3 regions of the Streptomyces sp. NPDC059567 genome follow, and region 1 is predicted to be linked to each of the others. Evidence: riboswitches for the same ligand, from Rfam matches in the RefSeq annotation. Region 1 holds a riboswitch; each other region holds the start of a gene.
The links. Region 1 has a riboswitch for thiamine pyrophosphate ahead of thiO (glycine oxidase ThiO). Riboswitches for the same ligand answer to the same signal wherever they lie in the genome.
Positions count from the first base shown of each region.

Region 2: it holds a riboswitch for thiamine pyrophosphate, as region 1 does, so the genes downstream of both, ACFVZW_RS01515 (thiamine ABC transporter substrate binding subunit) here and thiO (glycine oxidase ThiO) in region 1, are expected to answer to the same signal.
Region 3: it holds a riboswitch for thiamine pyrophosphate, as region 1 does, so the genes downstream of both, thiC (phosphomethylpyrimidine synthase ThiC) here and thiO (glycine oxidase ThiO) in region 1, are expected to answer to the same signal.

Region 1 covers NZ_JBHWBS010000099.1:14,433-23,012, reverse strand. The annotation lists gene ACFVZW_RS30905 (NAD(P)/FAD-dependent oxidoreductase) at 1-912, opposite strand, end outside; gene ACFVZW_RS30900 (hypothetical protein) at 941-1,282, opposite strand; TPP riboswitch at 1,337-1,449, shown strand; gene thiO (glycine oxidase ThiO) at 1,447-2,604, shown strand; gene thiS (sulfur carrier protein ThiS) at 2,601-2,813, shown strand; gene ACFVZW_RS30885 (thiazole synthase) at 2,819-3,613, shown strand; gene pknB (Stk1 family PASTA domain-containing Ser/Thr kinase) at 3,705-5,615, shown strand; gene ACFVZW_RS30875 (deoxyribonuclease IV) at 5,622-6,473, shown strand; gene ACFVZW_RS30870 (DUF4396 domain-containing protein) at 6,556-7,110, shown strand; gene ACFVZW_RS30865 (sulfite oxidase-like oxidoreductase) at 7,141-7,773, opposite strand; gene bfr (bacterioferritin) at 7,950-8,426, shown strand; gene ACFVZW_RS30855 ((2Fe-2S)-binding protein) at 8,442-8,580, opposite strand, start outside.
Region 2 covers NZ_JBHWBS010000002.1:13,110-23,209, reverse strand. The annotation lists gene ACFVZW_RS01530 (hypothetical protein) at 1-171, shown strand, start outside; gene ACFVZW_RS01525 (ABC transporter ATP-binding protein) at 188-1,210, opposite strand; gene ACFVZW_RS01520 (ABC transporter permease) at 1,210-2,823, opposite strand; gene ACFVZW_RS01515 (thiamine ABC transporter substrate binding subunit) at 2,862-3,941, opposite strand; TPP riboswitch at 4,028-4,133, opposite strand; gene rlmN (23S rRNA (adenine(2503)-C(2))-methyltransferase RlmN) at 4,163-5,269, opposite strand; gene ACFVZW_RS01505 (SRPBCC family protein) at 5,644-6,102, opposite strand; gene ACFVZW_RS01500 (MFS transporter) at 6,261-7,880, opposite strand; gene ACFVZW_RS01495 (phosphatidate cytidylyltransferase) at 8,014-9,105, opposite strand; gene frr (ribosome recycling factor) at 9,105-9,662, opposite strand; gene pyrH (UMP kinase) at 9,764-10,100, opposite strand, start outside.
Region 3 covers NZ_JBHWBS010000014.1:59,683-69,782, reverse strand. The annotation lists gene hisC (histidinol-phosphate transaminase) at 1-350, opposite strand, end outside; gene ACFVZW_RS09975 (LacI family DNA-binding transcriptional regulator) at 729-1,835, shown strand; gene ACFVZW_RS09970 (metallophosphoesterase) at 2,087-3,451, shown strand; gene ACFVZW_RS09965 (hypothetical protein) at 3,611-4,450, shown strand; gene thiC (phosphomethylpyrimidine synthase ThiC) at 4,534-6,306, opposite strand; TPP riboswitch at 6,300-6,446, opposite strand; gene ACFVZW_RS09955 (YibE/F family protein) at 6,518-7,858, shown strand; gene ACFVZW_RS09950 (SsgA family sporulation/cell division regulator) at 7,895-8,329, opposite strand; gene ACFVZW_RS09945 (IclR family transcriptional regulator) at 8,467-9,237, opposite strand; gene ACFVZW_RS09940 (DUF5326 family protein) at 9,519-9,737, opposite strand; gene ACFVZW_RS09935 (cupin domain-containing protein) at 9,870-10,100, opposite strand, start outside.

The DNA of each region.
Region 1 (8,580 bases):
GGCCGCGACGGTGCGCGGGCCCTGGAGCGCGTTGTCCCAGTGGTGGACCAGGAGGCGGCGGCCGTAGCGGGCGGAGGGGAAGGAGGCGCAGTCGCCGACGGCGTACACGTCGGGCAGGGAGGTGCGCAGCCGCTCGTCGGCGGTGATGGAGCCGTCCGCGTCGCGGGCGATGCCGGAGTCGGCGAGCCAGCCGGTGGCGGGGCGGGCGCCGATGCCGACGACGACCGCCTCGGCCGGCAGCCGGCGGCCGTCGGCCAGGAGGACCGTGCCGGGTTCGACGGCGGCCACGCGCGCGTGGGTGAGGAGTTCGGCGCCGCTCTCCTCGTACCACTGCGCCATCGGGGCGGTGACCTCGACGGGGAGCGCGCCTGCGAGCGGCCGGTCGGCGGCCTCCACGACGATGACGGCGCACCCCGCCTGGCGTGCGGCGGTGGCGAACTCGGCGCCGATCCAGCCGGCACCGACCACCACGATGTCGTGGCGCCGCTCCAGGACGGGCTTGAGGCGGGCGGCGTCGTCGAGGGTGCGCAGCAGATGGACGCCGGGCACGCCCTCGGTGCCGGGCAGGGTGACCGGCTCGGCACCGGTGGCGACGACCAGGACGTCGTACGGGACGGGTCCGGCCTCGGTGTCGACCTCGTGGTCCTCGGCGCGCAGCCCGGTGACGTCGAGGCCGAGGCGCAGTTCGATGGCGAGGGCCTCGAAGTCGACGTCGAAGGCGGAGTCCTCGGCCTTGCCGAGGAGCACGGCCTTGGAGAGGGGCGGCCGGTCGTAGGGCTGGTGCGGCTCGGCACCGATGAGGGTGACCGGGCCGGTGAAGCCCTGTTCGCGCAGGGCGACGGCGGTCTGCACCCCCGCCATGCCGGCGCCCACGATCACGACCCGCTGTTGTGCCTGCTTCTGCTCGCTCACCCGATCACCTTAACGATCTGACGCACCGTCAGGAAGGCAGCTGTTCCACCACACTGGTGCCGGAGCCCTCCTGGGACTCCCATGCCCAGGTCTCCTCCAGCCGAACGCGCCCGTCCGGCAGCTCCACCACCGTCGAGACGCAATGCCCGGAAGAGGTGGATCCGTCCTGCTTCAACTGGACGTAGCGGAAGTCGAGACGGTCCCCCGCGCGCGTGCCGACGAGGTTCCCGCGGACCACGTCCCCGCCCGCGTACTCGGCCCAGATCCGGCCGCCCTCCTCGTGGTACGTGAAGCGGGTGCGCGTGCCCACCTGGCCGGGGGCCTGGTCGGCGACGGGCGCGAGGACGAGTCCGTCAAGGGATCGGGCCACGGCGGAGGCTCCCTTACTGGGCGTCGGGGGCGGGGGTTAGTCTGACCGTCAACGTAGAGCACTCGCGGGAGCCCGGACGCACCGGGCTGAGAGGGAGGCTGGCCGGCCTCCGACCGTACGAACCTGATCCGGGTCATGCCGGCGAAGGGAGGGGCTGGACGCCCATGTCGCGTACATCCGACGTCCTCGTCATCGGGGGCGGAATCATCGGTCTGGTCACGGCCTGGCGGGCCGCGCAGCGCGGGCTGCGCACCGCGGTCGTCGACCCGGAACCGGGCGGCGGTGCCGCCCGCGTGGCGGCCGGGATGCTGGCCGCCGTCACCGAGCTCCACTACGGCGAGGAGACCCTGCTCGCCCTCAACCTCGCCTCCGCGCGCCGCTATCCCGGCTTCGTCGCCGAGCTCCGGGACGCCACCGGACACGACGTGGGCTACCGCGCCTGCGGCACGCTCGCCGTCGCGCTCGACGCCGACGACCGGGCGCATCTGCGCGAACTGCACGCCCTGCAGACCCGCTGCGGCCTGGAGTCGGAGTGGCTCAGCGGCCGTGACTGCCGTCGTCTGGAGCCGATGCTGGCCCCCGGCGTGCGCGGCGGCCTGCGGGTCGACGGCGACCACCAGGTCGATCCGCGCAGGCTCGCCGCCGCGCTGGTCACCGCCTGCGAGCGGGCCGGTGTGGTCTTCCACCGCGCCCTCGCGGAGCGGCTGACCGTCGTACGGGACCGGGCGGCGGGCGTGCTGCTCGCCGGGGGCGAGGCGCTCGAAGCGGACCAGGTCGTGCTGGCCGCGGGCAGCCTCAGCGGCCGGCTCGCCGGCGTACCGGACGATGCGCTTCCGCCCGTACGCCCCGTCAAGGGGCAGGTGCTGCGGCTGACCGTGCCGGGGGCGTACGCGCCGTTCCTGTCGCGAACCGTCCGGGCGGTCGTGCGCGGCAGCCACGTCTATCTGGTGCCGCGCGAGAACGGCGAGCTGGTGGTCGGCGCGACCAGCGAGGAACTGGGCTGGGACACCACCGTCACGGCGGGCGGGGTCTACGAGCTGCTGCGCGACGCCCACGAGCTGGTGCCGGGCATCACCGAGCTGCCGCTCACCGAGACCCGCGCCGGCCTGCGGCCCGGCTCCCCGGACAACGCGCCGCTGCTCGGCCCGACCGCCCTGCCCGGCCTGCGGCTGGCGACGGGGCACTACCGCAACGGGGTCCTGCTCACCCCCGTCACCGGCGATGTGATGGCCGACCTCCTCACCACCGGCGTGCTTCCGGACGAGGCCCGCCCCTTCACCCCCCGCCGCTTCTCCCCCGTACGTCAGGAGCAGCACGTATGAACGACTCGACGAACGTCTCCGTCAACGGCGAGGCGCGTGTCCTCGCCGCGCCCACGACCCTCGACGCGCTGGTCGCGACGCTGACGCCGGCGCCGTCCGGCGTGGCCGCGGCCGTCAACGAGACGGTCGTGCCGCGCAGCCAGTGGTCCGCGACCCTCCTCGGCGAGGGCGACCGGGTCGAGGTCCTCACTGCCGTGCAGGGGGGCTGAGCACGATGTCCGACGACACCTTCCTCCTCGGCGGTACGGAGCTCTCCTCGCGTCTGATCATGGGCACGGGCGGCGCCCCGAGCCTGGACGTCCTCGAACGCTCCCTGATCGCCAGCGGCACCGAGCTCACCACCGTCGCCATGCGGCGTCTCGACCCGACCGTGCAGGGCTCGGTCCTGTCCGTGCTGAACCGGCTCTCCATCCGCGTCCTGCCGAACACGGCGGGCTGCTTCACGGCGGGCGAGGCCGTCCTGACGGCGCGGCTCGCCCGGGAGGCGCTGGGCACCGACTGGATCAAGCTGGAGGTCGTCGCCGACGAGCGGACCCTGCTGCCCGATCCGATCGAGCTGCTCGACGCGGCGGAGACGCTGGTGGACGACGGCTTCACGGTCCTGCCGTACACCAACGACGACCCGGTCCTGGCGCGGAAGCTGGAGGACGTGGGGTGCGCGGCGATCATGCCGCTGGGCTCGCCGATCGGCTCGGGGCTCGGGATCCGCAACCCGCACAACTTCCAGCTGATCGTGGAGCGGGCCGGGGTGCCGGTGATCCTGGACGCGGGTGCCGGGACGGCCTCGGACGCCGCCCTGGCGATGGAGCTGGGGTGCGCGGCGGTCATGCTGGCGTCGGCGGTGACCCGGGCGCAGGAGCCGGTGCTGATGGCGGAGGGGATGCGGCACGCGGTGGAGGCGGGCCGGCTGGCGTGGCGGGCGGGCCGGATCCCGCGCCGCCACTTCGCGGAGGCCTCGTCCCCGACGGAGGGCCGCGCGGCCCTGGACCCGGAGCGGCCGGCGTTCTGACGGCCGGCGGACCGGTCCCGCACGTCACAGCTGTGCTGCGGTAGCGGCCGGTGGGGACGGGGTGTCCTCACCGGCTCGTAAACTCAAGGCCGTGGACACGACCCTTCATGACCCCCTCGTCGGGCAGCTGCTCGACGACCGCTACCGCGTCGACGCGCGCATCGCCGTCGGCGGGATGGCCACGGTCTACCGGGCCGTCGACACCCGACTCGACCGGGTGCTCGCGCTCAAGGTGATGCATCCGGACCTCGCCACCGACGCCACCTTCGTGGAGCGGTTCATCCGCGAGGCGAAGTCCGTGGCGCGGCTCTCGCACCCGAACGTCGTCGGGGTCTTCGACCAGGGAGCGGACGGCGCGTACGTCTATCTCGCCATGGAGTACGTCGCCGGGTGCACCCTGCGCGACGTGCTGCGCGAGCGCGGGGCGCTCCAGCCCCGGGCGGCGCTCGACATCCTGGAGCCGGTGCTCGCCGCACTGGGCGCCGCGCACCGGGCCGGGTTCGTGCACCGGGACATGAAGCCGGAGAACGTCCTGATAGGGGACGACGGCCGGGTCAAGGTCGCCGACTTCGGTCTCGTACGGGCCGTGGGCTCGGCCACGAACACCACCGGCTCCGTCCTCGGCACCGTGTCGTACCTCGCCCCCGAGCAGATCGAGCACGGCACGGCGGACACCCGCGCCGACGTGTACGCCTGCGGTGTCGTCCTGTACGAGATGCTGACGGGCGGGAAGCCGCACTCCGGGGACACCCCCGCGCAGGTCCTCTACCAGCACCTGAACACCGACGTCCCGGCCCCGTCCGCCGTCGTCCCCGGTCTCGCCCTCGAACTGGACGAGCTGGTGGCGACCGCGACCGCCCGCAACCCCGACGTCCGCCCCTACGACGCCGTCGCACTCCTCGCCCTGACCAGGGAGGCCCGCTCGGCGCTCGGGGACGAGCAGCTGGACGCGGTCCCGCCGCAGGCGCACCGGGAGGACACCACGGGCGCCGAGGACCGGACCAGCGTCATCCCCCGGACCCTGCCCGCGGAGACCGAGCAGCCGGTGCAGCACACCAGCCGGCTGACGATGCCGCCGCCCGAGCCCCGGCCGGAGTCCCGGCGCGCTCCGCGCCGCCCCCGCGGCCCTCTGCTCGTCCTGGCGGCCGTCCTGCTCGCCCTCGGGCTCGGCGCGGGCGTCTGGTACATCAATTCCGGCCAGTTCACCCGCGTCCCGGCCGTCCTCGGCCAGAGCGAGCCGCAGGCCACGAAGCGGCTCAGGGACGCCGGGCTCGACGTCGGCACGACGAAGCGCGCCTTCAGCGACGTGTACGAGCGCGGCACGGTCATGGCCACCGACCCCGCCTCCGGCGCGCGGATCCGGGGCAACGGCACGGTAACGCTCACCATCTCCCGCGGCCCGCAGATCGTGAAGGTCCCGAACCTCAAGGGGAAGCCGCTGGCGGAGGCCAGGCGGCTCCTGGCGAAGGAGGGGCTGGCGCCGGGTGTGATCACCCGGGCGTTCAGCCAGGACGTCGCGCAGGGCGCCGTGATCAGCTCCGACCCCGAGCCCGGCACCGAGCGCAGCCCGGACTCGGCCGTGGCCCTGGTCGTGAGCAAGGGCGTCCCGATCGACGTCCCCGACGTGGCCGGCGAGACGGTGGACGAGGCCACGAGCACGCTCCGGGACGCCGGCCTCAAGGTGGAGGTCGCCACCGAGCGCGTCCACTCCCCCGAGGCGGCAGGTACCGTCGCGGCCCAGTCCCTCGCGGAGGGCAGCCGCGCCGCGCAAGGCGACCGGATCGTCCTGACCGTCTCCAAGGGCCCGCGGATGATCGAGGTCCCCGACGTCGTGGGCGAGTCCACCGACACCGCGCGCGAGAGACTGGAAGGCGCGGGCTTCGAGGTGAAGGTCGAGAAGACCTTCCCCTTCCTCGGCGACAAGGTCTCGGGCCAGTCCGTCGAGGGCGGCTCCACCGCCCCCGAGGGCTCCACCGTCACGATCACGATCAAGGGACTGTAAGAACTCATGCGCAACCCCGTCGGCGGCCATGTCCCCGTGGCCGGCGGCCTCGCCACGGTCGGTCTGGGCTACGCCCGCGAGCTGGGCGCGGAGACCGTGCAGGTCTTCGTCGCCAACCCGCGCGGCTGGGCCACCCCCGTGGGCAACCCGGCCCAGGACGAGCTGTTCCGCGCCGGGTGCGAGGCCGAGTCCCTGTCCGCATGGGTCCACGCCCCGTATCTGATCAACTTCGGCTCCCACACCGAGGCGACCGTCGACAGGTCGGTGGAGTCGCTGCGGCACTCGCTGCGCCGGGGCCGGGAGATCGGCGCGAAGGGCGTGGTGGTGCACACCGGATCGGCGACCGGTGGCCGGCCGAGAGCCGAGGCGCTGGCCCAGGTGCGGGAGCGGATGCGGCCGCTGCTCGACGAGCTGACGCACCCGGACGACCCGTTCCTGCTGCTGGAGTCGACGGCCGGGCAGGGGTTCTCGCTCTGCTCGCGCGCCGAGGACTTCGGCCCGTACTTCGACGCGCTGGACCGCCATCCGAAGCTCGGCATCTGTCTGGACACCTGCCACATCTTCGCCGCGGGCCACGATCTGACCGGGCCGTACGGCATGGCGCAGACGCTCGACCGGCTGGTGGAGGTCGTCGGCGAGGGGCGGCTGAAGCTGATCCACGCCAATGACTCCAAGGACGTCGTCGGCGCGCACAAGGACCGGCACGCGAACATCGGGGCCGGCCACATCGGCGAGGAGCCGTTCCGCGAGCTCATGCGTCACCACGCGACCGAAGGCGTCCCGCTGATCATCGAGACCCCGGGCGGGGAGGAAGGGCACGTGGCGGACGTGGAGCGGCTGAAGAAGCTCAGGGGCTGAGTCTCCCGTTGAGGAATACCCCTGGGGGGTATACGGTTCCTGTGGAGGCAGCAGGAACCGCTACCGGTCATTGGGGGACCCCATGGAGCACGAGGCGCACGCGCACCACCGATCCGCGCACGACCACGCCACCCACCACGGGCACGAGAGCGACGCCGCCCACGAGGGCCACGGCGGCCGCCAGGGGCACGCCCCCGGCAAGGTGAGCTGGTCCATGGCGGCGAAGGCCACCCTCCACTGCCTCACCGGCTGCGCCATCGGCGAGGTCCTGGGCATGATCATCGGCACCGCGCTCGGCTGGGGCAACGCCCCGACGATGGTCCTCGCCATCGCCCTGGCCTTCTTCTTCGGCTACTCGCTGACGCTGTGGGCGGTCACCCGCGCCGGCCTGAGCCTGAAGGCCGCCATCGGGGTCGCGCTCGCCGCCGACACGCTCTCGATCGCCGTGATGGAGATCGTCGACAACGGCGTGCTGCTGCTGGTCCCCGGCGCGATGGACGCCCATCTCTCGGACGCGCTGTTCTGGGGCGCCCTGGCCTTCGCCTTCCTCATCGCCTTCCTGATCACCACACCCGTCAACAAGTGGATGATCGGCCGCGGCAAGGGCCACGCGGTGGTCCACCAGTACCACCACTGAGACCGCGCACGAGAGGGCGGCCCGGGGCGTCTACAGCTCCGGGCCGTCCCCGGGCTCCTCCTGGTAGGAGTACCGCTGCTCGGTCCACGGATCACCGATGTTGTGATAGCCGCGCTCCTCCCAGAAGCCGCGGCGATCAGCGGTCATGTACTCCACGCCCCGGACCCACTTGGGCCCTTTCCAGGCGTACAGATGGGGCACCACGAGACGCAGCGGGAAGCCGTGCTCGGCGGTGAGCAGCTCATCGTCCTTGTGGGTGGCGAAGATCGAGCGCTCCGAGGCGAAGTCGGAGAGCCGCATGTTGGCGCTGAAGCCGTACTCGGCCCAGACCATCACATGCGTGACGTTGGCGGCCGGCGGGGCGAGCTCCAGGATCGTCCGGGCGGACACCCCACCCCATTCGGCCCCGATCATGCTGAACTTCGTGACGCAGTGCAGATCGGCCACGACCGTCGAGAACGGGAGCGCCGAGAACTCCTCGTGGTTCCAGCACCGCTTGTCGCCGTCCGCCGTCGCCCCGAAGACCCGGAACTCCCAGCGATCGGGCTTGAACTTGGGGACGGGGCCGTAGTGGGTGACCGGCCAGCCGCGCTGCAGCCGCTGCCCCGGCGGAAGATCCGACTGCCCTGCTTCCCGGTGTACTCCGCTCTCCGGCTGACCCATGTCATCCATGGTGACAGACCGCGAGGGGTGGTCATGACCAGCCAACCTCGCACACCATCTTGATTCAGGGCAACTCCCACTAAGCCTGCACTTACTGGACGCCCCCCATCCGTGGTGCAAGGATGCGGCCATCCTGCCCAGTCACGACATAGACATGCGTGGAAGGAGCCTCTGCGATGCAGGGCGACCCCGAGGTCCTCGAGTTCCTCAACGAGCAGCTGACCGGCGAACTGACGGCCATCAACCAGTACTGGCTGCACTACCGCATCCAGGACAACAAGGGTTGGACCAAGCTCGCCAAGTACACCCGCGAAGAGTCCATCGATGAGATGAAGCACGCGGACAAGCTGACCGAACGCATCCTGATGCTGGACGGTCTGCCCAATTACCAGCGGCTCTTCCATGTACGGGTCGGTCAGACGGTCAAGGAGATGTTCGAGGCGGACCGCCAGGTGGAGGTGGAGGCGATCGACCGCCTCAAGCGTGGCATCGAGGTCATGCGCGCCAAGGGGGACATCACCTCGGCGAACCTCTTCGAGGAGATCCTGGCCGACGAGGAGCACCACATCGACTACCTCGACACGCAGCTGGACCTGATCGAGAACCTCGGCGAGGCGCTGTACATCTCGACGCTCATCGAGCAGCCGAGCTAAGGGCTCCGGGCGGCTCTACGCGGCTTCGGAGAGGTCCTCGGGGGCAGAGGTCAGGGCCGGCATCCCCTGGTCCAGGAGCTCGCGGCGAGGGCAGTTGCCGCGCCCGAGGATGGCCTGAATGCGCCGCACGCACGAACCGCAGTCGGTTCCGGCC
Region 2 (10,100 bases), on a different contig from region 1:
CCGCCGGGCGGCGAGGTCCGTCTGAACGGCGCCGTGTACCGTCCGGTGGTCTACACGGCGGGGATGATCGTTCCGCCGGACGGCCGTTGGGGCCCTGTCTGGGCGTCGATGCGCGCGCTGGCGGCCCAGTACGGCGAGGAGAACGTCCGCCTGGTGGTCTGGTTCGGCTGAGCCGGGACTCCCGGGCTCACTCCCCCGCCAGGACCACGACCTCCTCGGCCGCGAACGTCACGCCCACCCGCGCGCCGTCCTCGGGTGCGTCCCTGAGGGGGCACTCCGCCTCCAAGGCGGGACCTTCGTCCGGGCGCAGCAGGACGGCGACGTGCGTGCCGCGGAAGGTACGGGCCTCGACCGTGCAGGTCAGGCCCTCCTTCGCGGCACCGAGGCGGACGCCGCCCGGGCGCACGAGGAGCTTCGCCCGGCCCTGCGGGGATCCGCCGGGCACCGGGACCTTCCCCCACACGGTGTCGGCCCCGTCCCCGCTCACCGTCCCCGCCACCACGTTGTCGAATCCGAGGAAGCGCGCCACGAACTCGGAGGCGGGCCGCTGCCACACCTCCAGCGGAGTGCCGGACTGGGCGATCCTGCCGTCCCGCATCACCACGACCCGGTCGGCGAGCGCGAACGCCTCCCCCTGGTCGTGGGTGACGGCGAGCACCGTCGTGCCCAACCGGCCGAAGAGCCGACGCAGTTCGACCACGAGCCGCTCCCGCAGCCCTCGGTCCAACTGGCCGAGCGGCTCGTCCAGCATGAGGAGCCGGGGGTGTGGGGCGAGTGCGCGGGCGAGCGCCACGCGCTGCTGTTCGCCGCCGGACAGCGAGGCGACGGCCCGCCGTCCCGCCCCGGGCAGACCGACCAGTTCCAGCAACTCCCGGACCCGCTGGTCCTGTTCTGCCTTCCCGACGCGGCGCATCCGCAGCCCGAAGGCGACGTTGCCGCCGACGTCCCGCTGCGGGAAGAGCTGGTGGTCCTGGAACATGAGCCCGACGCCGCGCCGGTGCGCCGGCACCCCGGCCTGGTCGCTGCCGCCGAGCAGCACCCGGCCCTCGTCGAGGGCCTGGAGTCCGGCGACGGCCCGCAGCAGCGTGGACTTTCCGCTGCCGCTCGGCCCGAGCACGCACACGATCTCGTGCTCGGCCACCTGCAGGTCCACCGAATCGAGCACGGCCCGCTGCCCGAACCGTACGGTCGCGTCCTTGAGCGTCAGCATCAGAACTCCCCGGAGGTCCGGTCGGTGCGGAGCCGTTCGAGCAGCAGCAGGGCCACCGCGCACACCACCATCAGAATCGTCGAAAGGGCCATGGCCTGGCCGTAGTTGAGCTCCCCGGGCCGGCCGAGTAGCCGGGCCACCGCGACCGGCAGCGTCGGGCTGTCGGGCCGGGCGATGAAGACCGTCGCGCCGAACTCTCCGAGGGACACCGCGAAGGCGAATCCGGCCGCGATCAGCAGCGCGCGCCGTACCAGCGGCAGATCGACCTCGCGCCAGGCACGCAGCGGCGACGCCCCGAGCACGGCCGCAGCCTCCCGCAGCCGCTCGTCGACCGCACGGAGCACCGGCAGCATCGTCCGTACGACGAAGGGGACACCGACCAGGGCCTGCGCGAGCGGCACGAGGATCCAGCTCGCCCGCAGGTCGAACGGCGGCTCGTCCAGGGTGATCAGGAAGCCGAAGCCGACGGTGACGGCGGAGACCCCGAGCGGCAGCATCAGCAGCGCGTCGAAGCCGCGCACGAGCCGCCCCGCCCGCCGGGTGAGGGCCGCCGCCGCGAGTCCGCCGATGACGAGGGCGATCAGGGTGGCGACGACGGCGTACCGGAGCGAGTTCCCGATCGTGTCCAGCAGCGGCACGAGGAAGGTGCCGGAGGGGTCCGGCGTCTGCAGCGCCCGGTAGTAGTCGAACCCGTATCCGTCGGAGGTGGCGAAGGACCGCTCGACGAGGACGCCGAGCGGCAGCACGATCAGCAGGGCGACGGAGAGCAGGACGCCCGCGAACAGCGCCCACTGGCCGACTCCCCGGGGCCGGCGCGCGGTCTGCTCGGGTGCGACCAGCTTCAGCGCGGCCTCCCGCCGGCGGACGGTGCGGGCGTGCACGGCGAGGACCACGCCGACGGCGACGAACTGCACCATCGTGAGGACGGCCGCCGTCGTCAGATCGAAGCGGACGACGGTCTGCCGGTAGATCTCCGTCTCCAGGGTGGAGTACGTGGATCCGCCGAGGATCTGCACGACGGCGAAGGAGCTCGCGGTGAAGAGGAACACCATCAGCGCGGCCGCGGCGACGGACGGCGCGAGCGCCGGCAGGGTCACGGTCCGCCAGGCGGTCCAGCGGGACGCGCCGAGGACCCGGGCGGCCTCCTCCTGGCGCGGGTCGAGCTGCGCCCACAGGCCGCCGACGGTCCGTACGACGACGGCGTAGTTGAAGAACACATGGGCGATCAGGATCGCCCACACGGTGGTGTCGAGCCGCATGCCCCACAGTTCGTCGAGGAGCCCGCCTCGCCCGACAAGCGCCAGGAAGGCCGTACCGACCATGACGGTCGGCATCACGAAGGGCACGGTGACGACGGCGCGCAGCAGCCCCTTGCCGGGAAAGTCGAAGCGGGCGAAGACATACGCGCCGGGCAGCGCGATCAGCAGGGTCAGCCCGGTGGAGGCGAGCGCCTGCCAGAGCGTGAACCAGAGTACGTCGAGGATCTCGGGCCGGCTCAGCGTCTCGCCGAACCGGCCGAACTGCCACGCCCCGTCGACCCGCAGCCCGCGCTCGACGATCGAGACGACGGGCCAGGCGAAGAAGAGCGCGAAGAAGGCGGCGGGCACGACCATCAGGCCGAGCCGCGCCGCGCTTCCCCTGCGGTCGGGAACTACTTCAGAACGAGCGACGACCACTGCTGGATCCACTGGTCACGGTTCTCGGCGATCTTCGCGGGCGCCATCGTCTGCGGCTTGTCGATCACCACACCATGCTTCGTGAAGAGCTCCGGCAGGGTGGCGTCCTCGGCCACCGGGTTGACGAACATCTGCAGCGGCATGTCGTCCTGGAACTTCTTGGAGATCAGGAAGTCGATCAGCGCCTTGCCGCCCTCGGGGTTCTTCGCCCCGTTCAGCAGCCCGGCGAACTCGGTCTGCCGGAAGCAGGTGCCGGTGGAGACCCCGGTGGGGGCTTCCTTGGGCTGCGGCTCGGAGTAGAGGACCTCGACCGGCGGGCTGGAGGCGTACGAGACGACCAGCGGCCGGTCCCCCTTGGCCTTCTTGCCGCCGGCGGAGCCGGAGAACTCCTGGTTGTAGGCGAGCTCCCAGCTGTCGACGGTCTTCACGCCGTTGGCCTTGAGCTTCTTCCAGTAGTCCTGCCAGCCGTCGTCGCCGTACTGGGCGGCGGTGCCGAGCAGGAAGCCGAGGCCCGGGGAGGAACGCTCGGGGTTCTCCACGACCAGCAGGTCCTTGTACGCGGGCTTCGCCAGGTCGTCGAAGGTCTGCGGGGGTGCGAGCTTCTTGTCCGCGAAGTACTTCTTGTCGTAGTTGACGCAGATGTCACCGGAGTCGATCGGGGTGACCCGGTGCTCCTTGTCGAGCTGGACCTCGGTCGGGATCCGGTCCAGGCCCTTCGCCTCGTACGGGACGAAGATCCCGTTGTCGAGCGCGCGGGACAGCAGGGTGTTGTCGACGCCGAAGAAGACGTCGCCCTGCGGGGATCCCTTGGTCAGGATCTCCTTGTTGACGGCCTCGCCGGCGTCGCCGCTCTTGAGGACCTTGACCGTGAAGCCGGTCTGCTTGGTGAACTCCGCCAGCACCTCCTTGGAGGCGTTGAAGGAGTCGTGGCTCACGAGGGTCACGGTCTTCGGGGTGGGCGCGCCGGACTTGCCCGCCGCGTCCCGGACGTCCTCGGTGCCGCACGCGGCGAGCGTGGTGACGCCGAGCGCGGCGACGATCGCCGCGGCGGCCATCTTCTTGGTGCTCACTGGAATTCCTCCTGGGTGTGACCAGGAAGAGACGCGGCCCTGCCGACCGTGAGGCGGGCAGGGCGCAACAGCTCGAGTTACGACCGAACTTCCTACCCAGAATGACCTGGGCGAGGTTCAGAGGGTCTGCGGTCCTGACCGCACTCTCAGCGCTGTGGCGCTCCCCTGTCGGAATATGGAGATGTGTTCGAGCACAGAGTACAAGGTCAGCGCTCGGACGCCGCCAGCTGTCCACAGGCACCGTCGATCTCCTGACCGCGGGTGTCACGGACGGTGACCGGGACGCCATGGGCGGCGATGGCCTCGACGAACGCCTTCTCGTCCTCGGGACGGGAGGCGGTCCACTTCGACCCGGGCGTCGGGTTCAGCGGAATCAGGTTGACGTGCACCCGCTTGCCCTTGAGCAGCCGCCCGAGGAGGTCGCCGCGCCACGCCTGGTCGTTGATGTCGCGGATCAGGGCGTACTCGATGGAGATCCGGCGGCCGGACTTCTCCGCGTACTCCCACGCGGCGTCGAGGACCTCGCGGACCTTCCAGCGCGTGTTGACGGGCACGAGGGTGTCGCGCAGCTCGTCGTCGGGGGCGTGCAGGGAGACGGCGAGCCGGCACTTGAAGCCCTCGTCGGCGAAGCGCAGCATCGCGGGCACCAGACCGACGGTGGAGACGGTGATCCCGCGCTGGGACAGGCCGAGGCCGTCCGGCTCGGGGTCGGTCAGCCGGCGGATGGCGCCGACGACCCGCTTGTAGTTGGCGAGCGGCTCACCCATGCCCATGAAGACGATGTTGCTGAGCCGCGCGGGCCCGCCGGGCACCTCGCCGTCGCGCAGGGCGCGCATCCCGTCGACGATCTGGTGCACGATCTCGGCGGTCGACAGGTTCCGGTCGAGACCGGCCTGTCCGGTGGCGCAGAACGGGCAGTTCATCCCGCAGCCGGCCTGCGAGGAGATGCACATGGTGACCCGGTCCGGGTACCGCATCAGCACGGACTCGACGAGCGTGCCGTCGTGCAGCTTCCACAAGGTCTTACGGGTGGTGTCGTCGTCGCACGAGATGTGCCGGACCACGGACATCAGGTCGGGCAGCAGCTCGCCCTGCAGCTTCTCGCGCGAGGACGCGGGGATGTCGGTCCACTCGGCGGGGTCGTGGGCGTACCGCGCGAAGTAGTGCGTGGACAGCTGCTTGGCGCGGAACGGCTTCTCGCCGATCGCGGCGACGGCCTCCTTGCGCTCGGCGGGCGTGAGGTCGGCGAGGTGCCGCGGCGGCTTCTTGGCTCCGCGGGGGGCGACGAAAGTGAGTTCTCCGGGCTTGGGCATGGTGGTACCAGTGTCGCAGACGCGCACGCATGACTCGGGGCGGTCGCGGCGGGCCCCGCACCGCGTGCCGCCGGGGCCGTCGGCGGCGGGCCCGCACGGCGGAAACCCTCGCGGCCGGAGCCGCACGGAGGGCGCCTTCGCCCCGCCCGTCGCATGCGACCGGGCCGTCGGCGGCGGGCCCGTACGGCGGAGGCCACTCCGCCGGTCCCGCACCGCGGGCGCCCTTGCACTGCCCGTCCCACGCGGCCGGAGCCGCACGGCCCGTCCCGGCACGGCCGGGCCGTCGTCGGCGGGCCCCCACGGCCGAGGCCTCGTGGCCCGTCCCGCACCGCGTGCCGCCGGGGCGGGGCCGTCGGCGGCGGGCCCCGCGGCCGTCAGACGGCCTGGACCGTGTGTTCGGCGTGCTCCTGCACCGCGATCCTCGCCAGCTTCGTCAGCATCATGCCGTTGCGGACGGCGACGAGGTAGTCCACGGGAAGCCCGTGCATACGGATGCCCGGGCCCCGGAGGGGATGCCAGTCGAGGGTGAAGAGCGTGTGCTCGCCCCAGGGGAGCAAGGTCATGGCGATACGGGCCGCACCGAAGGGCTCCGCCTTCGCCTCCAGCTCCAGGCGCCGCTCCCGCTCGCAGATGCGGACGACGACCGTGTCGTCGAGGGTGAAGGGGCCGCCGCCGACCCGGACCTTCAGTCGGGCGCCCACGTCCGGCCAGTGCGGGTCCGCCGCCAGGACCTGCTGGGTTCCCGTGACCCACTCCCCGTAACGGTGGCCGTTGGACAGCAGCCGCCAGACCTCCGACGGCGTGCTCAGGATCAGACGGCGGTTCCGGGCCATGCCGATCACGCTCCTTCCGGACGGTACGGCCGCCACGGGCTCGCCGTCCGGCGCCCTGGGCCTCACCCCCAGCCTCACGCCGACCGCTCGCCCCCGCCCTCCGGCAGGTCCGAACGGCTTCCTCGCCGGTCGCCGCGCACAGCGACGACACGTGCCCGTCAGGGCCGCGGCGAGCCGGGCTGCGTGGAAGGGATGCGCGGGGTGAAGAACAGCGCCACGGCCGAGGAGAGGGCGAGGATCGCCAGCGCGGCCCGCAGGCCGTCCAGGCGCGCGGCGGCGTTCGCGTCCAGGGCGGCCTGCGTCACCTCCGGGCTGGTACCCGCCTCGTCGAGAGCCGTCTTGAGCTGGGCGTCCGAGAGGAACGGAACGCCGCTCTGGAGCTCGACGGCGGCCTGGTTCTTGACCTCGGCCGGAATCGCCGCGTTCTGCTCGACGCTGGTCAGGAACGAGGACGTGAGCGCGGCGATCAGCAGCGACCCGGCCAGCGCCGTACCGATCGAGGCACCGAGGTTGGTGACGGCGTTCTGGATACCGCCGACCTCCGCGCTCTTGCTGTCCGGTACGGCGGACACGGTGACCGAACCGAGCTGCGAGGCCAGCGCGCCCATGCCGAGCCCGATCAGCAGGAGGGGGACCGTGACGATCTCCGCGCCGGCGTCGGCGTCCAGCGCGGCCATCAGGGCGACCGCGCCCGCGAGCAGCGCGAGCACCCCGAGCCGTACCACCCGCCGCGGCGAGACGTCCGGGAAGAAACGCGGAATCAGGACCGCCGCTGCCAGCAGGGTCACCGACAGCGGCAGGATGCGCGCCCCGGTCATGAGCGCGGACAGGCCCAGCGCGACGGACAGATAGAGGGGTACGACGAAGAAGACACCCATCTGGACGAGGTACTGGAAGAAGAACATCGTCAGACCGCCGGTGAGCTGCTTGTTCCGCAACACGGTCGGGTCGACGAGCGGCTCCCGGTCGCGGCGCACGAGCCGCGCCTCCCAGCGGAGGAAGAGCCACACCAGCAGCAGGCCCGCCAGCATCATCCACACGACCATCGACACACCGAGCCACGAGGGTGCGTCGGGCTTCGGCCGGAACCAGCCCCACTCGTCCGAGCGGAGCACTCCGTAGACGAAGACCCCCAGCCCCAGCGCGGACAGCGCGGCGCCGACAAGGTCGATCCGACGGCGCTCCTCGCCCACGGTGTCCGCGATTCGGCGGGCGAACACCAGGATGACGAGCACCACCAGGACCTCGCCGGCGAAGACCCAGCGCCAGGAGAAGTACGTCGTGGCGACGCCTCCGATGAGCGGTCCCAGAGCGATGGCCACCGCCCCGGCGGCCGCCACGATGCCGTACGCCGCCGCGCGCCGCTCCGTGGCGAAGTTGCCGGCCACCAGGGCCACGATCGCCGGCATGATGAGCGCCGCCCCGATGCCCTCCAGGAACGACCAGCCGAACAGCAGCACGGGAAGGTTCGGTGCCAGCGCCGTGGTGAGGGACCCGCAGCCGTAGACGACACAACCGATCATGAACGCGCGCTTACGGCCGATCAGCGCCCCGACCTTGCCCCCGGGGATCATGAACATCGCCATCACCAGCGTGTACGCCGTGATGGCGCCCTGGATCCCGGTGACCGTGGTCCCGACGTCGTCGGCCACCGTCGCGATCGAGACGTTCATGACGGAGCTGTCGAGCGCCATCAGGAACTGACCGGCGGCGAGCGTCAACAGGACGAGTCGCGCCCCCGCCGCCGGACCTTCCGCGCTGCCTCCCCTGCGTGCCATGGGCGCATCGTGCCAACGCCCCCGACGTCGCGGCCCCGACCCGCCGTGGACGTCCACCGCATGGCGGCACCAAGAACGGGAAGGGCCCGCCGTCCCCGAGGGGACGACGGGCCCTTCACCACGATCGCGTCTGTCAGGCCGTGCCGACGAACAGCACGAACAGCAGCCACACCACCGGAGCGGTCGGCAGCAAGGAGTCCAGCCGGTCCATGATGCCGCCATGCCCCGGCAGCAGCGTGCCCATGTCCTTGATGCCCAGATCACGCTTGATCATCGACTCGCCGAGGTCGCCGAGCGTCGCACTCGCCGCCACCGCGAGGCCCAGCAGCAGACCCTGCCACCACGAGCCATCGTCGATCAGGAACTCCATGCACAGCGCGCCCGCCGCCATCGCGAACGCCACCGCACCGAGCAGACCCTCACGGGTCTTCCCGGGACTGATCCGCGGAGCCAGCTTGTGCTTGCCGAAACGCCAGCCGATCGCATACGCACCGGTGTCACTGACCACCGTCAGCACCAGGAACGTGAGCACCCGCTCCGGCCCGTCGTCGGCCGTGAGCATCAACGACACGAACGTCGCCAGGAACGGCACGTAGAACGCGGCGAACACACCCGCCGTGACGTCCTTCAGATAGCCCTCGGGCGGCTCCGTCATACGCCACACCAGCACCGCGAGCGCGGTCAGGGCCATGGCGACCCAGGCCCCCTCCGCACCCCGGACGTACCCGGCCACCACCATCGCCGCACCGCCGACGGCGAGCGGGACGAGCGGAGCCTTGATGCCCTTGCGCTCCTGCAGACGGGAGGTGAGCTCCCACAGACCGACCACGACGGCGACCGCTATCACGCCGACGAACGCGGCCTTCCAGATGAACAACGACGCGATGATCACGGCGCCGAGCCCGACGCCGACCCCTATGGCCGCGCCCAGGTCGCGCCCCGCGCTCTTCTTCTGCGGAGCCGCGGGAGCGGGCTGCGACGGGCTGGACATGGGCTCCTGCGGGTGCTCGTTCGGCGTCTCGTCACGGAACAGGGGACCACTCGGCTGAGCGGCCCCCCGGTCGTGGTCGTCCTGGTGATCGCCGGCGGGGACGTCGGGCACGATGGGCATGGGCCGAGTCTGCGCCGCCTGCAGCCCATCGTATGCGGGACCCGCCGGGGCAGGCCCCTGGTCGGGCCCCCAGTAGCCGGAACCGGCCGGGGCCCCCCAGGAAGAGTCGTTCATCAGACCTCGAGCAGCTCGGCTTCCTTGTGCTTGAGCAGCTCGTCCACCTGCGCCACGTACTTCGCGGTGGTGTCGTCGAGCTCCTTCTCGCCGCGACGGCCCTCGTCCTCGCCGACCTCGCCGTCCTTGACCAGCTTGTCGATGGTCTCCTTCGCCTTGCGGCGCACGGAACGGATGGAGATCTTCGAGTCCTCGGCCTTGCCCTTGGCGACCTTGATGTACTCGCGGCGGCGCTCCTCGGTGAGCTCCGGGAACACCACACGGATGATGTTGCCGTCGTTGCTCGGGTTGACGCCGAGGTCCGAGTCCCGGATCGCCTGCTCGATGTTGCGCAGCGCGCTCTTGTCGAACGGGGTCACCACGGCCATGCGCGGCTCGGGCACCGAGAACGACGCCAGCTGATTGATCGGCGTGATGGCACCGTAGTAGTCGGCCACGATCTTGTTGAACATCGCCGGGTGCGCACGGCCGGTGCGGATCGCGGCGAAGTCCTCCTTGGCGACCACGACGGCCTTCTCCATCTTCTCCTCGGCCTCGAGGAGGGTCTCTTCGATCACCACTTGCTCCTGCGTGTCGTCGCGTCTTGTCCTGCACGGTGTACGACCGGCAGGGCTCTGTCCATCCCCTCGCGGGGAGGTACCCGGATTCGAGCCGAGGCTCAGGCCCGGGTGCCCTGGTCGCTCACGAGAGTGCCGATCTTCTCACCCTTCACCGCGCGCGCGATATTGCCCTCCGCGAGCAGTTCGAAGACGAGGATCGGGAGATTGTTGTCGCGGCACAGCGTGATGGCGGTGGCGTCCGCGACCTTCAGGTCGCGGGAGAGCACCTCGCCGTACTCCAGCGCGTCGAACTTGACCGCGTCGGGGTTGGACTTCGGGTCGGAGTCGTAGACCCCGTCCACGCCGTTCTTGCCCATCAGCAGGGCCTCGGCGTCGATCTCCAGGGCACGCTGGGCGGCCGTGGTGTCGGTGGAGAAGTACGGCATTCCCATACCG
Region 3 (10,100 bases), on a different contig from region 1:
GCGTAGATGACCTCGTCGCCCGGGCCCGAGGTGGCCTGGAGCAGCGACTGCGCGACACCGACCGAGCCGGTGCCGGTGGCCAGGTGCGAGACGGGGACGCCGAACCGGTCGGCGAGCTCCGCCATCAGGCCGGTGCAGGCCATGTCCGGGTACCGGTTGAAGTTCGAGGCCGCGGCCAGCGCGCTCTCCATCACGCCCGGCAGCGGCGGATACGGGTTCTCGTTGGAGGACAGCTTGAAGGCGACCGGACCGCCCGCGGCGGCCGGCTTGCCCGGCTTGTACGTGGGGACGCCGTCCAGCACGGCGCGCAGCTTCGGGCCGCCCGCGCTCGTCCCGCCGGTCTCGCTCACTGAGCTCACTCTGGTCCTCCTCGACCGTCCGTACCACCAATACTCCTCACCTTATGAGGATTCGCCTCCGCTGCGAATGGGCTGTGGACAACGGGTCGGACAAGCTGTGGACAACGGGGGGAGCGCAGCCGTGGGTGGCGCGCGCCGGTGGCGGGCGCCGTGGCGCGCATCCCCCGTAGAGGTGAGTTGAGACCTCTTCGAGACATCGGCTCTGTGGCAGGCCCATGCGTTTCGACAACCGTAGATCACACCCGAGGGGCCTTAACTCCCTTACTTTCCCAGGCACTTGGTGCTTTTTGATCATGCAGAAACGTGCCTGTCAACGAGTGAATATGCGACCGGCCCAACCACCCGCCCTCGCCCTACTATCGGCTCGCCATGACAGCAGCAGGGAAGCACCAGGTGAGCCGGGCACAGACCCGGGGAAGCCGGCAGGGACGAGCGGGCATCCGGGACGTGGCCGCCGCCGCCGGGGTCTCCATCACGACTGTCTCCGACGCGCTCAACGGCAAGGGCCGGCTCCCGGACGCCACCCGCCGCCACGTCCGCGAGGTCGCCGACCGGCTGGGCTATCGCCCATCCGCGGCGGCCCGCACGCTCCGTACCGGCAAATCGGGCCTCATCGGCCTGACCGTGACGACCTACGGGGATGAACCTTTCACCTTCACCGAATTCGCGTACTTCGCGGAGATGGCCAGAGCAGCCACATCGGCCGCGCTCGCGCGCGGCTACGCCCTGGTCATCCTGCCCGCCACATCCCGCCATGACGTCTGGTCGAACGTCGCCCTCGACGGCACCGTCGTCATCGACCCCTCCGACCACGACCCGGTCGTCACCGAACTCGTCCGCCAGGGCCTCCCCGTCGTCTCCGACGGACGCCCCGCCGGCACGCTCCCGGTGACCGCCTGGGTCGACAACGACCACGAAGCCGCCGTCCTCGACCTCCTCGACCACCTCGCCGACGCCGGCGCCCGCCGGATCGGCCTGCTCACCGGCACCACCACCGACACGTACACCCGCCTGTCCACCACCGCGTACCTGAACTGGTGCGAGCGGGTCGGACAGGACCCCGTCTACGAGGCCTATCCGGCGCACGACCCGTGCGCGGGCGCCGTCGCGGCCGACCGGCTGCTCGCCCGCCCCGACCGACCCGACGCCGTCTACGGACTCTTCGACCCCAACGGAACCGATCTGCTGGCGGCGGCCCGCCGCTACGGACTGCGCGTCCCGGACGATCTGCTGCTGGTCTGCTGCAGCGAGTCGACCGTCTACGCCAACACCGAACCGCCCATCACGACCCTCTCGCTCAAACCCCGAAGGATCGGCACGGCCGTCGTCCAGCTCCTCATCGACGCCATCGAGGGGATCGACACCGACGGACCGGTCGAGCAGGTCATACCGACCGAGCTCATCGTCCGGACGTCCTCCCAGAGGCGTTCGCCGCGTACGACGGTCAGCCCGCCCCGGTCACCCTCGAAGGACTAGCGAACGATCAGTACCGGCCGGATTCCGGGCCGGGCAGGGCGCAAACCCAGCCCAGCCCGGTCCCGACCCTGGCCTGGACCTTCTCAATTCGGGCGAAACAACCGGTGAACCCGGAGTGGACCCGGATTCACCACCCCTGGTGCGTCACACAGGCGGACCCTCATTCCTATGATGGGCGCACGACACCGCGGACCACCCCGACCAGGCCGGTCCGCGATGTACAGGGCATCGCGACGGTGGTGGAGGGGTCGATGACTCAGGGGGCCGGGCAGGAACCCGTGGTGCGCACGGCGACATTGCGTGACTTCCGCGTACCGCCGTACGCCCGCGTGCCCGTGCAGGGCAACGCCACCGAGCCCCCCACCGGGACACAGACCGGTCCGACCGGCGCCTATCCCGAGCCCACCGCGTTCCCCGACCACGGCGCGCTCCCCGAACCCGGCTCCTCTCCCGAGCCTGTCGCCTTCCCTGAGCCCGTCGCCTTCCCCGAGCCCGTCGCTCTCCTCGAACCCGACGCCCCGGTCGCGCACGGCGCCCACCTCGACCCGCGCACCGTCCACGAACCGGTCGCACCCGTCGGGCCGCTCGCCCCCACGCTCCATCTCCCCCTCGCCGGCGGCATGTCCTCCATCGTCGCCGTCGCGACCGGCCACCCCGGGAACGCCTTCCCCGACGAAGCCATGCCCGACGGCTACACCCCCACCGAGCGCGATCTCCCGGTCATCAATAGGGGTGACACCGTGCAGGTCCGAGTCGACCCGGAGCCGGCCCCCGTGCCCGCCTCGGCCGCCGAGGGCCCCGGCCCGCTCTACGTCGTCGGCGACGTCCACGGCTATCTCGACGAGCTCGTCGCCGCCCTCCGCGCCCAGGGCCTCATCGACGAGAACGGCGCCTGGTCCGCCGGGAACGCCCGCCTCTGGTTCCTCGGCGACTTCACCGACCGCGGTCCCGACGGCATCGGCGTCATCGATCTCGTCATGCGCCTGTCCGCGGAGGCCGCGGCCGCCGGCGGCTACTGCAAGGCCCTGATGGGCAACCACGAGCTGCTCCTGATCGGCGCCAAGCGCTTCGCCGACACTCCGGTCAACTCCGGCGCCGGCACCGCCACCTTCCAGGCCGCCTGGCTGCTCAACGGCGGCCAGAAGCACGACATGGACCGCCTCCAGGACGTCCACCTCCAGTGGATGTCCCGACTCGACGCCGTGGTGGAGGAGGACGGGCACCTCCTGATGCACTCCGACACCACCGCCTATCTCGAGTACGGCAGCACCATCGAGGACGTCAACGAGACCGTCCACGAGATCATCAACCGGAACGACGCCGACGAGGTCTGGGACCTGTTCCGGAAGTTCACCAAGCGCTTCGCGTTCCGCGACGACGCGGGCCCGCAAGCCGTCCAGGAGCTGCTCGGCACCTACGGCGGCCGCCGGGTCGTGCACGGCCACAGCCCCATCCCGTACCTCCTCGGGCAGGTCGGAACGGAAGACGGCGAGGACGGATCGGGTCCGGTCGTCGACGGTCCGCATGTGTACGCGGACGGTCTGGCGATCGCCATGGACGGCGGTGTGACCATGGCCGGAAAGCTGCTGGTCGTCCAACTCCCCCTGCATGGCTGACGCATAACCGTGCGCATCCGGGGAAGTCGATTTCGGGAAACCCCCTGTCACCCTGTGCCGTAACCGCAATACCATCGGATCATCCGTAGCAGGCTCTCCTCCGTTTCCGCCCAACTGCCCGTTTCCCACGGTCAACCAGGCCTTACGGAGCATCGGGGGATGCACATGAACGTGGCTCCGCACCTGCTGACCGAGGACCGCGCCGAGTACGAGCGCATCCTCGGCGACGCACTGCGAAACGCGCACGACCGTCCGGATCTCGCCGAGGTCGGGAAACGGCTCACGTCCGAACAGCTGCGCTCGATGGCCATGAGCGCGACGGCGCTGATCACCGCGGCCGCCGCGGTGGAGTACGACCACTTCGTCAAGGTCCGCGCGGAAGGCCGTGCGACAGGCGGTACGAGTGTGATGGACGCCGTTCTCGTGGCGGAAGGGGACGGCGGAGCGAGCACGGGCCCCGGCGCGGGCATCGTCGCGGTCCTCACGGTCCTCGCACCGGTGCTCTCGGGCACAGCAGCGGTGATATTCCTGCTGGTCGGGGCCGTTCTGAAGGTGCTGGCACCCACACTCGTGTTCGCCGACACGCTGCTGACGGCGGCCTGGTTCTTCGGCGCCGTCGCCGCAGCCGGGCTGCTCTGCGCGGCCGTCGGCCTCCTTGTGACGGCGCTGCGCAACCGCTCCACCGAAGTGGCCGCGGGCCCCGGGGCCGGCGGTGAACCGGACGACGAACTGTCCCGGGCCCGCGACGCCTGGCGCCGCGCCCTGCTGGAACGCGGCATCCTGCCGTTCCTGCGGGAGGCCCTGGCCGACCCCGCCGCACACCCGGCCCCGCCCCTGCCGCCGCAGCCCTCGGAGCGTAAGGACCGCATACCGAAGATCGGCTACAGCGGACCGGACTTCTCGAGTCCGAGCGAGGGAGCCTCGGGCAGCCGTCCCAGGTTCAGCAGCCCGGACTTCACGAGCCCGGAGTTCGGCCCCCCGGAGCACCGGCCGGAGTGATCCGGGGAACGCCACGGCGGGCACGCCCCGCACGACCCCCCGTGGCCGTGCGGTCCGTACCCGCCCCGTACGTACCGATGCGGCTACTCCGCCAGCGGGAGGTACACGCGGTTGCCGGCGGCCGCGAACTCCTTGGACTTCTCCGCCATCCCGGCCTGGATCTCCTCGGACTGGAGGTCGCCGCCGTGCTCGCGCCGGATGTCCTGCGAGATCTTCATCGAGCAGAACTTCGGACCGCACATCGAGCAGAAGTGCGCGGTCTTCGCGGGCTCCGCCGGCAGCGTCTCGTCGTGGAACTCACGCGCCGTGTCCGGGTCGAGCGCCAGGTTGAACTGGTCCTCCCAGCGGAACTCGAAGCGCGCGTCCGACAGCGCGTCGTCCCACTCCTGCGCCCCCGGGTGCCCCTTGGCCAGGTCGGCCGCGTGCGCCGCGATCTTGTACGTGATGACACCGGTCTTCACGTCGTCGCGGTTGGGCAGGCCCAGGTGCTCCTTGGGCGTGACGTAGCAGAGCATCGCGGTGCCCCACCAGGCGATCATCGCGGCGCCGATGCCCGAGGTGATGTGGTCGTACGCCGGCGCGACGTCCGTGGTCAGCGGGCCGAGGGTGTAGAACGGCGCCTCCTCGCAGATCTCCTGCTGGAGGTCGATGTTCTCCTTGATCTTGTGCATCGGGACATGGCCCGGGCCCTCGATCATCGTCTGCACGTTGTGGCGCTTGGCGATCGTGTTGAGCTCGCCGAGCGTCTTCAGCTCCGCGAACTGCGCCGCGTCGTTGGCGTCCGCGATCGAGCCGGGGCGCAGACCGTCGCCGAGCGAGTACGTGACGTCGTACGTCGCGAGGATCTCGCAGAGCTCCTCGAAGTTCGTGTAGAGGAAGTTCTCCTTGTGGTGCGCGAGGCACCAGGCGGCCATGATCGAGCCGCCGCGCGAGACGATGCCGGTCTTGCGGCGGGCGGTCAGCGGCACGTACGGCAGCAGCACGCCGGCGTGGACCGTCATGTAGTCGACGCCCTGCTCGGCCTGCTCGATGACCGTGTCCTTGTAGATCTCCCAGGTCAGCTCCTCGGCCTTGCCGTCGACCTTCTCCAGGGCCTGGTAGAGCGGCACGGTGCCGATCGGCACGGGGGAGTTGCGCAGCACCCACTCACGGGTGGTGTGGATGTTGCGGCCGGTGGACAGGTCCATGACCGTGTCCGCGCCCCACTTGGTCGCCCACGTCATCTTCTCCACCTCCTCCTCGATGGAGGAGGTGACGGCGGAGTTGCCGATGTTGGCGTTGACCTTCACCAGGAACCGCTTGCCGATGATCATCGGCTCGATCTCCGGGTGGTTGACGTTGGCCGGGAGCACCGCGCGCCCTGCGGCGATCTCCTCCCGTACGACCTCGGGGGAGACGTTCTCGCGGATCGCGACGTACTCCATCTCCGGGGTGATCTCGCCCCGGCGGGCGTACGCGAGCTGGGTCACCGCCGCCCCGTCGCGGCCCCGGCGGGGCTGGCGGGGGCGGCCGGGGAAGACCGCGTCGAGGTTCTTGAGGCCACCACGCGGCGAGGTGTGCTTGATGCCGTCGTCCTCGGGACGGACGGGGCGGCCCGCGTACTCCTCGGTGTCGCCGCGGCTGATGATCCAGTTCTCGCGCAGCGGCGGAAGGCCCCGCCGTACGTCGGTGTCGATGGTGGGGTCGGTGTACGGGCCGGACGTGTCGTACAGCGTCACGTCCTTGCCGTTGGTGAGGTGCACCTGACGGACGGGCACTCGGAGGTCGGGGCGCGAGCCCTCGACGTATCCCTTGTGCCAGCCCGGCTTGCGCTCGTCCTGGCTGGTGGCAGGCGTGCGTGCATCCTGAATGGTCATGAGACCGATCTCCCTACGCCGGCATTACCCGGTAACAGGTTCGGCGGTCGGCGCAGCCTCCTCCCGTACGTACATCAGTACGCGCGTACGGTGATCAGCGCCCTCTCAGCCCGGTGCTCCGAGCTCCCGCGTGTGCAAAGGTGCCACCACGCTAGCGTCAACCCGGGCGTGCTGAACAGTGGGCCCCCGTCGTTCTTGCGATGATCTGTCGGTGACTTCCTCGCAGCAGACCCCGGAACCCGATGGACACGATGCCCATGGGGACGCGGGCCACGGGCACGGCCACAGCCACAGCCACGGCCCGGCGGCGCCGGTCTCCCGGCATCTGCGCAGAGTCATCGCCGCGGTCCTGATCCCGTTCGCCGCGGCCGTGGTGGTCGGACTCGTCGTGCTGTGGCCGGGCGGCGTGCCGGAGCACGAGCGCACCGGCGTCGGCTTCGACCGGCAGACCTACGCGGGCGAGGTCGCCTCGGTCGAGAAGGTCGACTGCAAGGATGTGAACGCCGCGCAGGTCCCGCCGACCGAGGACCCCTCCACGCCCCAGGGCCGTGAGGCCGCCAACGCCCAGCAGGGGCAGTGCGAGAAGGCGACGATCGAGGTCACCGACGGCCCCGACAAGGGCCGTACCTTCGTCGAGATCGTGCAGCCGGACGCGCCGCGTCAACTGGACGAGGGGCAGGGCGTGGTGGTGGCGTACGCCCCCGACGCCCCACGCGATCTGCAGTACTCGGTGACTGATGTGAACCGCAAGGTTCCGCTGACGGTCCTGGCGCTGATCTTCGCGCTCGTGGTCGTGCTCGTCGGCCGGATGCGCGGGGTGATGGCCCTGATCTCGCTCGCCATCAGCTTCCTGATCCTGACCCTCTTCATCCTGCCGGCGATCCTTCAGGGGTCGAATCCGCTGGTGGTGGCGGTGGTCGGGTCGAGCGCGATCATGCTCATCGCGCTCTACATGTGCCACGGCCTGTCGGCGCGCACCTCGGTCGCGGTGCTCGGGACCCTGATCTCGCTGCTGCTGATCGGGCTGCTCGGCTCGTATTTCATCAGCTGGGCGTCGCTCAGCGGCAACACGGACGACAACACCGGTCTGATCCACGGCCTGTACCCGGACATCGACATGTCCGGTCTGCTGCTCGCGGGCATCATCATCGGTTCGCTCGGTGTCCTCGACGATGTGACGGTGACGCAGACCTCGGCGGTGTGGGAGCTGCACCAGGCCGATCCCCGTATGGGGCCCCGGGCGTTGTACCGGGCCGGGATCCGGATCGGCCGCGACCACATCGCGTCCGTGGTGAACACACTGGTCCTTGCCTACGCCGGTGCGGCCCTGCCCCTGTTGCTGCTCTTCACCATCGCGCAGAGCAGTGTGGGGACGGTGGCCAACAGCGAGTTGGTCGCGGAGGAGATCGTCCGGACGCTCGTGGGGTCGATCGGTCTGGTGGCCTCGGTGCCGGTCACGACCGCGCTGGCCGCCCTGGTGGTCTCCGCAGACCGGCCGGGCGATCCGGAGAAGCGTTCGTCCAGGGGTGGACGCCGGCGTCGGGCGAAGTGACTGGTCCGGGGCCGTTTCGGCGGGCCCGGGGGGCGTTCAGCCCGCGTTCTCCTCCGCCAGAATCCGGCCGAGCGCGGCTTCCAGGTTGTCCTCGAAGTCGCCCAGCGTCCGTTCCTGACCGAGGGGAACCAGCTTGTCCGTACGGTCGAGGAAGGCGACGAGCGGCGGAGCGCTGGCCCGGAACAGGGCGCGGTCGCCGCCGACCTGGAGCCGGATGGAGACGTCCGAGAGCGCCTCGGGATCGGTCGGCGCGATGTGCACATCGCCGTCGCCGCTCGGCCGGTTGATCCCGTCCAGCAGCAGTTCCCGCCCGAACGCCCAGGTCACCGGCGCGTCTCCGGGGAGATGGAAGGTCATCCGCACCGCGTAGGGATCCCGGGTCTCGTACCGGAGTTCCACCGGGATCCTGAAGGCGAGCTCCTCGGAGACGAGGAAGCTCATCAGGACCTCGGCCTGGACCGACTCTCGCATCTTGTACCCCGCAGTAGATGAAGCAGTTGTGTGCACACGGCTACTGAAGCTGTGATCGAAACGGCCAGGAATGATCCCCCATGGCCCTGTTGACGCAATCGTGCTGTAAGCGCTAGCGGATCACAAGGAGTGATTTTTCAGATACTGATAGAGAAAGCGAAGGAGCTGAAGAGCCTTCCGATCTCATTCTGTAGTCGAGCGACTGCGGGCAGCAACCGTTCTTCCTGGTGAAGGGGTACGGAAATCGCCATCGCGGCCGCCGTGGACCCCGCAGTGATGGGGATCGCGGCACAAACTGTGCCCAGCGCATATTCCTGACGCTCTACCAGGGGCTCCATTCGCCCCATACCGCCCAAACGCTCCAAAAGCACCTGCCGGTTACGCACCGTGTACGGAGTGATGGCTTTCACCGGATGGCGGTCGAGGTGGTCTTGACGACTCTTCAGATCCAGTTGACTGAGCAGACACTGGCCGATCGCATGGGCGTGGCCGGTCTCGCGGAAGTCGGCCCACTCGTCCACGGCGGGGGCGGAGGGGGTGTCGGCGACGGCGACGAGCTCGATCTCGCCCTCGCGGTAGATCGCGAAGTAGATGGGGACGCCGATCTCGTCGCGCCAGTGTGCGAGCGAGTCTTCGATCTTGGTGCGACGATTCTGCAGAACTCCGCCGCCGGCCAACCGACCGGCCGCGTCGCCGAACACGAACACACCCTTCTCACGGCGCAGATAGCCCTCGTGCGTCAGGGTGCGGAGCAGGTGGTACGCGGTGGGAAGCGGGAGTCCCGCTTCGCGCGCGAGCTGTTTGGCGGGGGCTCCGTCCTCGTGGGAGCCCACGGCCTCCAGAAGTCTCAGCGCCCGCTGCACCGAGCCGATCAGGGTAGGGACGGCGGACTGCGAAGCCGTGGCCAAAGGTCACCCCCAGGCGTGGTGACGGGCGCCGTGCACCCGCCCGCGGGGGCCGCCCCCGCGCGCCCGCCGCGGCCTGGGAAACCGGTGGAGTCCGATGAAGGACTCTCCCGGGACAGGTGAAGAAACCGCAGGTCAGCGCGGAGGTCTACGCCAGTTTTCCCCGGGGGCGGCAGAGATTTCCACTCTAATGGCAGCCCCCAGGCACGGTCGCGGTTTCCCTCTCCGCATCCCTCGGCCGGGCTAACAGCGAGCAGCCCGGTCATACCGGCAGGTAGCTTGTGCTACCAATCCTCGCGCGAGGCCGACGAGGAGGTGAACTTCCGTACGACGTAGATCAGTCCACCGACGAGGGCCACGAAGACCAGGACCTTGAAGAGCAGACCGATCACGAACATCGCGATGCTGGTGATCAGGCCGCCGAAGACGAGCAGGGCGATGACCGGTATGGCCACCCACTTCACCCACCAGGGCATCCCCGCGAGAATCTCTCGTACCGCCATCGCGCTTACCTCATCTCCCGAAGACCTCGCTCCACGCGCTCTGCGCCGAACACTCTCGATGCTAGGGGCGGCAACGGGGTCAACGGGGGCCTCGTGGCCCTTGATCTCCCCTGATCCGACCCCTAGGGGAGATCAGGACTCCGGCGGCGAGAAGACCACCATGACCCGCAGGTCCTCGGTGATGTGGTGGAACTTGTGGGCCACCCCGGCGGGCACGTAGACCACGCTTCCGCGCGCGACCTGCGTCGTCTCCATCCCGACCGTGATCGCGGCACGGCCGCTCACGACGAAGTACACCTCGTCCTGGCCGTGTGGCTGCTGCGGGTCGAGCGCCCCCGCGTCGAGCGCGTAAAGACCGACCGA